2 regions of the Microbacterium sp. AG157 genome follow, and region 2 is predicted to be linked to the other one. Evidence: predicted binding sites of a transcription regulator. Region 2 holds the regulator's gene; the other holds the start of a gene.
The links. Region 2 encodes HspR, which represses chaperone genes until heat shock. Its sites were predicted from a motif close to AAGTTGAGTCNNNNNGACTCAACTT; they were not measured.
Positions count from the first base shown of each region.

Region 1: DEU35_RS08065 (Hsp20/alpha crystallin family protein) is a predicted target of HspR. The motif match lies at 1,496-1,520, and genes of this name have one in related genera.

Region 1 covers NZ_QRDK01000002.1:476,732-480,131, reverse strand. Annotated here, with positions in the region: gene DEU35_RS08075 (NAD(P)/FAD-dependent oxidoreductase) at 1-244, opposite strand, end outside; gene DEU35_RS08070 (sugar ABC transporter ATPase) at 507-866, shown strand; gene DEU35_RS08065 (Hsp20/alpha crystallin family protein) at 992-1,447, opposite strand; gene DEU35_RS08060 (UbiA family prenyltransferase) at 1,643-2,470, shown strand; gene DEU35_RS08055 (SDR family NAD(P)-dependent oxidoreductase) at 2,477-3,232, opposite strand; gene DEU35_RS08050 (fumarylacetoacetate hydrolase family protein) at 3,229-3,400, opposite strand, start outside.
Region 2 covers NZ_QRDK01000003.1:377,587-380,986, forward strand. Annotated here, with positions in the region: gene hutU (urocanate hydratase) at 1-514, opposite strand, end outside; gene DEU35_RS11035 (IclR family transcriptional regulator) at 511-1,176, opposite strand; gene DEU35_RS11040 (hypothetical protein) at 1,252-1,845, shown strand; gene DEU35_RS11045 (heat shock protein transcriptional repressor HspR) at 1,962-2,399, opposite strand; gene DEU35_RS11050 (DnaJ C-terminal domain-containing protein) at 2,491-3,400, opposite strand, start outside.

The sequences.
Region 1 (3,400 bases), on a different contig from region 2:
CCACGGTGAACACTTCGTCGCGCAGCCATCGCACTCCCGCAGGGATGACGTCGGCCTGATTCCGTGCGGCCTCCGAGGCGCGCGCGGTGCCGCCGGCGATGTGCGACTGGAGGGGGGCGAAGACGTGGATCGTGCGCGGTTCGATGACGGTGATGTCGCCGAGGCGCAGCCGGTGCAGGCGCCCGGCGACGGACAGGCCGGCGTTTCCGCCGCCGATCACGACGATGCGCGGGGAGTCGGTCATGGGAATCCTCTCGTTTTCCTCACGGTGCGGCCTCGCGCGTTGCCCGACCAGTGCCTTGACACCACCGGTCCCGCGGACGACGCCTCACGTGGACGACCGGGGGCCCCTCGTCGACCGGGGGCGTCCGAGACGGCTTCGCTCGCGGTGCTCGTACGAAAGCGGGGATGCACGTGTCAAGGCCCGGGGCTCGAGGCGGAGCGCCCCGTTGGATGAGAAGACCGCCGTTCCCGGCGGTGACGCGCGTGCCACGAAAGGACCCCTCATGAGCGACGCTTCGATCGACCCGACCCCCGACGCGACGAACCCGGCCGCCGACGCGGGCATCGCCGCCGTGCAGCCCCTTCGCGACGGCGACACGTCCATCGAGCCCGACCCCGCGCTCGACCCCGCCCAGGCGGAGTGGGACGCCACGAACGCCCTCGACGAGGGGGCGGACCCGGCCGATATCAACCCGGCGACCGCCACGGGTGCCGATCCGGCCGAGATTCCCGCGGACGACAGCGACATCCCGCTCGAGGACATCCATCCCGAATCCACCGGGACCGACTCGCAGGGAGAGGACCCGGGCGTGGTCGAACTCGGCGAAGAGGGCCAGGGCGACCTCGCCCCCGAAGACCTCTGACCCCTCCGCCATGCCCCGGGCCCGATCGCGGCGCCCGGGGCATGGTGCCGCGGGCGCCGCGCCGATGGTCCCGAAGCGGAGGCAGAGCGCGGCGGCGCGGCCGGGCCGCGCTCGCGGCTCGTGCCCTACTGCTCGATGGGCTGAGGGGTGCTCTCGTGCGCCTCGATGACGCCGTCGCCGTCGTCGGTCGAGACGGCGATGCGGCGCGGCTTCGCCTTCTCGCTGACCGGAATCGTCACGGAGAGCACGCCGTTGCGGTACGACGCGCTGATGCCGTCGGTGTCGATGCCCTGGCCGAGATTGAGCTGGCGGACGAACGAGGCCGTCTCGCGCTCGCGGGTGATCCACTTCACCCCCTCGCCCGAGCCCAGGGTGCGCTCGGCGCGGATCGTCAGCAGCTGACCGTCGACGTCGATGTCGACCGAGCCGGGGTCGACGCCGGGCAGGTCGGCGGCCAGGACGTAGTGGTCGCCGTCGCGATAGAGGTCCATCGGCATCCGTCGCGGACCACCGCCGCGGCGGGCGTCGAGGAGCGTCGACGCGAGGCGGTCGAGGTCGCGGAAGGGGTCGTAGGTGGCCATGGTCGTTCTCCTTTTCGATCGTCCGGGATCTGGCATCCCGAGGTTCTGAAGTTGAGCCGAGGCGACTCAACTGCGACGAGATTAGCACTCGGGTGGACAGAGTGCCAAGAGGCGAACGCGCGTGCGATCTCGACAGCGGTCGGTCCGACCTCGGGCGCGCGGCCGATCCCGCCCTCGGCGCGGTAGCGTCGGGGGGTGACGGATGCCGCGGTCGAGCCGCCCCTCGTGCGCTCGCTCTGGGGTGCCACCCACCCGGGCCCGACCCTCGTGGTCACCGTCCTCGCGCTGGCCCTCGGCATCGCGGCGGGCGTCGAGCCGTGGCGCTTGGCGGTGCTCGTCGTCGCCGTCTTCGCCGGTCAGGTCTCCGTCGGGCTCTCGAACGACGCGATCGACGGCGCGCGCGACGCGGCGGTCGGTCGTACCGACAAGCCGATCGCCGGGGGAGCGGTGACGCCGGAGCGCGCGCTCGGGGTGGCCGTGGCATCCGCGATCCTCGCCATCGCCCTGTCGCTGCCCCTCGGACCGGCTCTCGTGGCCGCCCACGCCGTCGCGCTCGCATCCGCCTGGGCGTACAACGCGGGTCTCAAATCGACGCCGCTGTCGATCGTGCCCTTCGTCGTGAGCTTCGGGTTCTTCCCCTCGTTCGCGACCCTGAGTCTCTCGCCGCCCGCGCTCGCCGCGTGGTGGGCATCTCTCGCGGGGGCGGCCCTCGGAGCCGCCGTCCACCTGACGAATGTCGTGCGCGACCTCGACGACGACCGGCGCACCGGGGTGCGCGGACTTCCGCACCGTCTGGGAGCGCGGGCGTCTACGGTGATCGCCGCGTGCGGGATCGTCGTCGGAGCGGTCGCCGTGTTCGCCGGCACGGATGCCACGATCGCCGGCGTCGTCTTCCTCGCCGCGGTCGCAGCGGTCGCGGTCGGCGCCGTGGCGCTGGTGTTCGTGCGGCCGCCCGGGCGGGCGGTGTTCCGATTGACCATGTTGGCGGCGCTGCTCCTCGCCGCGCAGCTGGTCGTCGCCTGAGCTCGCCTACTGCGGCCGCACCCGCAGATGCGTCACGCCCCCGTCGACCTCGAGCGCGGTGCCGGTCGTCGAGCCCGCGCTCGGACTCGCGAGATACATGATCGCGCCGGCGACTTCGGCGGGCGTGACCATCCGCCCCGTCGCCTGGCGGGCGTCGAGAGCGGCGCGCTCGGCCACGGGGTCGGGGAAGTCTTGCAGCATCCGCTCGACGAAGGGCGTCGAGACGGTGCCGGGGCTCACGCAATTCACCCGCACGCCCTCGCGCACATGGTCGGTGGCCATCGCGTAGGTGAGCGAGAGGATCGCACCCTTCGAGGCGTTGTAGACGGCGCGCCGGGGCAGACCGTTCATGGCCCCGATCGAGCACACGTTGACGATCGACGCGTGCTCCGAGTGCGTGAGGTACGGCAGCGCTGCGGCGCAGGCACGGGCCGTGCCGCGCACGTTGATGTCGAGCACGCGGTCCCAGTCGGCCTCGGTCGCCTCCTCGACGGTTCCGACGCAGCTCACCCCGGCGCTGTTCACCAAGACGTCGACCCCGCCGAATCTTTCTGCGACGGCCGCCATCGCGGCATCCACCGACTGCCGGTCGGTCACGTCGGCGTGGAAGCCGGCCAGATCGTCGTCGAGACCGTCGGTGACGAGATCGAGAACGGCGACGTGCGCCCCGCGGGCGGCGAAGGCCGTCGCGGTCGCGAGCCCGATGCCCGATGCTCCGCCGGTGACGACCACGGCCAGCCCGCGGAACTCCTCGGTGCTCATGCCTGCACCATCGTCTGACGAGCGCGGCCGAGGCCGTCGATCTCGAGCTCCACGACGTCGCCGGCGCGAAGGTACGGCGTGTCGGGCATCCCGAGGGCGACCCCCGCGGGCGTTCCCGTGTTCACCAGGTCGCCGGGACGCAGCACCATGAACTGCGAGAGGTACCAG
Region 2 (3,400 bases):
CGCCGCAGCCGCCCGTGACGGTGAGGGTCCCGGCGAGCGTGCCGCCGAAACGCTTGCGCGCCACGGCGCCGAACGTCTCGTACGTGCCCTGCAGGATGCCCTGCGTGCCGATGTAGATCCACGAGCCGGCCGTCATCTGGCCGTACATCATGAGCCCCTCGGCCTCGAGGCGGCGGAACTCCGGCCAGGTGGCCCAGTCGCCGACGAGGTTGGAGTTGGCCAGAAGCACGCGCGGTGCCCACACGTTCGTGCGGAACACCCCCACGGGCTTGCCCGACTGCACCAGCAGTGTCTCGTCGTCGTCGAGGTCGGCGAGGGTCGCGACGATCGCGTCGTAGCTCGCCCAGTTGCGGGCGGCCTTTCCCGTTCCGCCGTAGACGATGAGGTCTTCGGGCCGTTCCGCGACCTCGGGGTCGAGGTTGTTCATGAGCATCCGCAGCGGGGCCTCGGTCTGCCAGCTCTTCGCTGTCAGCGTCGTCCCTCGCGGCGCGCGGATCTCCCGTGGTCCAGTCATGTCGTTCTCTCTCCCTCGAGGTCGGATACCGCACCGATCGAGCGGCTCTCCACGAGGAGCAAGCGCCCGATCTCGGCGGTCTTGGCTGCGGTGGTGCGGTAACTGGGGACAACGACGGAGAGGGATGCCACGACCCGCCCACCCACGACGACCGGTGCGGCGATCGCGGTGATGTCGTCTTCGACGCCCTGGGTGACGACGACGTAGCCTTCGAGGCCGGTCTCTCCGGCGAGCACCGCTCCGGCGGCGGAGCCGTGCAGCGGAATGGTGCGTCCGACCCAACTCGCGTGCCGGATCGAGTGGGTGCCCTCGACGATCGCGACGTAGAGCGCGGTGTCGCCCGCGCCGCGCACGGCGAGGTAGGTCGATTCGCCGGTCTGGGCCACGACCCGCGCCAGGGCGGACTCGGCGAGGGAGACGAGCGAGTCATTCGATAGGGCTCGCGCGCCCAGCTGAATCATGCGCGCGCCGGCCGCGTAGCGACCGTCGTCGGAGCGCCGGACGAACTCCTGCGCTTCGAGAGTGCGCAGGAGGCGCAGGGCGGTGCTGGCCGACAGCCCCGCCGCCCGCGCGGCATCCGCCAGAGTCAGCGGCCCGTCATTGCAGACGGTCGCGAGCAGCGACAGAGCCCGATCGACGGTGCGGGTGGGGTTCTCGGCCATGACCCTCCTTAATGCCGTCCAGTAAAATACATGTTTCACCAGATGACAAGCATGGATGCCTTCTAGGCTGGACCCATGTCCCGACTGCAGGCCGACGCCCCCGCCGACCTCTGGGTTCCCGTGACGGGTTCCCTCGGATTCCGTGGCCGCCGCCACCGGAAGGCCGCCATCGGCATGCTGCTGAGCCAGGCCAATCAGGCCACCGGCGCCACGCCGAAGCCGGGCGGCGGCGCCTTCGCCTGGATCCTCAGTCAGGCGGCGCCCCTGCTCATGCGCCGCGCGGCCGGGCGCGTGCTCGTGTGGGTCTGGAAGAGCGACCCCGAGCTGCTCGTCGTCATGGCGCAGCTGCAAGAGGCCACGCCCCAGCTGCGCACGGCGCGCGCCATGATGCCGATGGAGTACGACGACACCGAGTCGTTCCGAAACCCGCACCTCGGCGTGGGCGAGAAGCTCGCGATGCCGCTCCCGAGCGATCCGAAGACCCCGCCCTTCGCCACCTACACGTGGGACACGGGTTCGCACTTCGTCACGGTGACGGCCGTGTGCGCGGACCGCGAGCGCTTCGGCACGATCATCTCGTCGGTCGACGAGGTGGCGCGCACAATCCGCGTGGTCGACGACCTGAAGCTCGGCGAATCCCCGACGGTGCTGCGGCTCGACCCGGCCTGAGGCACGGCGCTGTCACCGGGAAGAGGCGTTGGATCCGCGACACGGACGCGCGCGGAGATCGGCGCGCAAGTCGACGCGGAACGGGCTCTCTGAAGCCCGGACGAAAAGACGACGTCTCAGTCGTCGTGCGGGCCACGCGGGCGCCAGAGCACGATGTCGGTGGCGCGGCGCACGCGGGCTCCGTGGCGGAGCGTGACGACCGATCCCGTCGCACCGGCCGCGAAGACACGGGCCCCGGGGCGGGATTGCCGCTCGACCGTGAGCTGACGTTCGAGGTCGTTCACGCGGCGGGCGAGCTCGTGCACCCGCTCCTCGAGGGCGAGCAGGCGGGCGATCGCCGGCAGGCTCATCCCCTCGCCGGAAAGACGGGCGACCTCGCGCAACTGTTGCACGTGTCGGCTGGAGTACCGGCGCGACCCGCCCTGGGTGCGCGCGGGCACGACGAGACCGAGCCGGTCGTACTGTCGCAGAGTCTGCGGGTGCATGTTCGACAGCTCGGCGGCCGCGGCGATGGCGAAGATCGGGGCGTCTTCGTCGATCTCTCTCTCGGACACGTCTTCACCTCTTTCGTCGTGCCGGACGGCGTGCCGGGTTCTCGGCATCCTGTCGTATCGGATGCCGAGAACCGCGGCGACGCGCGCGGTGTTATCGCGCCTTGGCCATCAGGTCGGCGCGGGGGTTCTCTTTGGGCTCGAGCTCGTGGAACCGCTCGAGGGCCTCGCGGGCGGCGTCGTCGAGATGAGTGGGAACCGCGACCTGGACCTCGGCGAGCAGGTCGCCGGAGCCCTTCGCGGTCTCGATCCCCCGTCCCTTGACGCGGAGCACGCGGCCGGACGGTGTTCCGGGGGCGACGCGCAGGCGGACGGGGTCGCCCCCCAGCGTCGGCACCTCGATGGTCGCGCCCAGCGCCGCCTCGGTGAAAGTGACCGGCACGGTGAGGCGGAGGTTGAGTCCGTCTCTCGTGAACACCGGGTGCGGACGCACCGCGACGGTCACGACGATGTCGCCGCTCTCGCCGCCGTCGGGCGACTTGCGCCCCCGTCCGCGCAGACGGATCTTCTGCCCGTCCGAGACGCCCGCCGGGATCTTCACTTTGAACGGCACGTTGTCTTCACCCGCGAGGGTGATGGTCTCGCCCTTGGCCGCGGTGACGAAGTCGAGCGTCGTCCGCGCGGTGACGTCGGCGCCCTTCTGCGGGCCGCCGAAGCCGCGGAACCCTCCGGTCGTCTGACCGAACCGGCCGGAGCCGAAGCCGCCGCCCTGCTGGTCGAACATCGTGAAGAAGTCGTCGAAGCCGCCCGACGGCGCCTGCCGCCCCTGGCCGAAACGGCTGAAGACGTCGTCGAAGCCGCCCCCGCCCCCGGCCCCGGGAGCCGAGAAGCGCGCCCCCGAGCCCATGGCCCGGATCTGGTCGTACTCCTCGCGCTGCTCGGGGTCGTTGAGCACCGAATAGGCCTCGCTGATCTCTTTGAACTTCGCCTCGGCCTTCGCGTCTCCCGGGTTCGAGTCGGGGTGGTACTGGCGCGCGAGCTTGCGGTACGTCTTCTTCAGATCG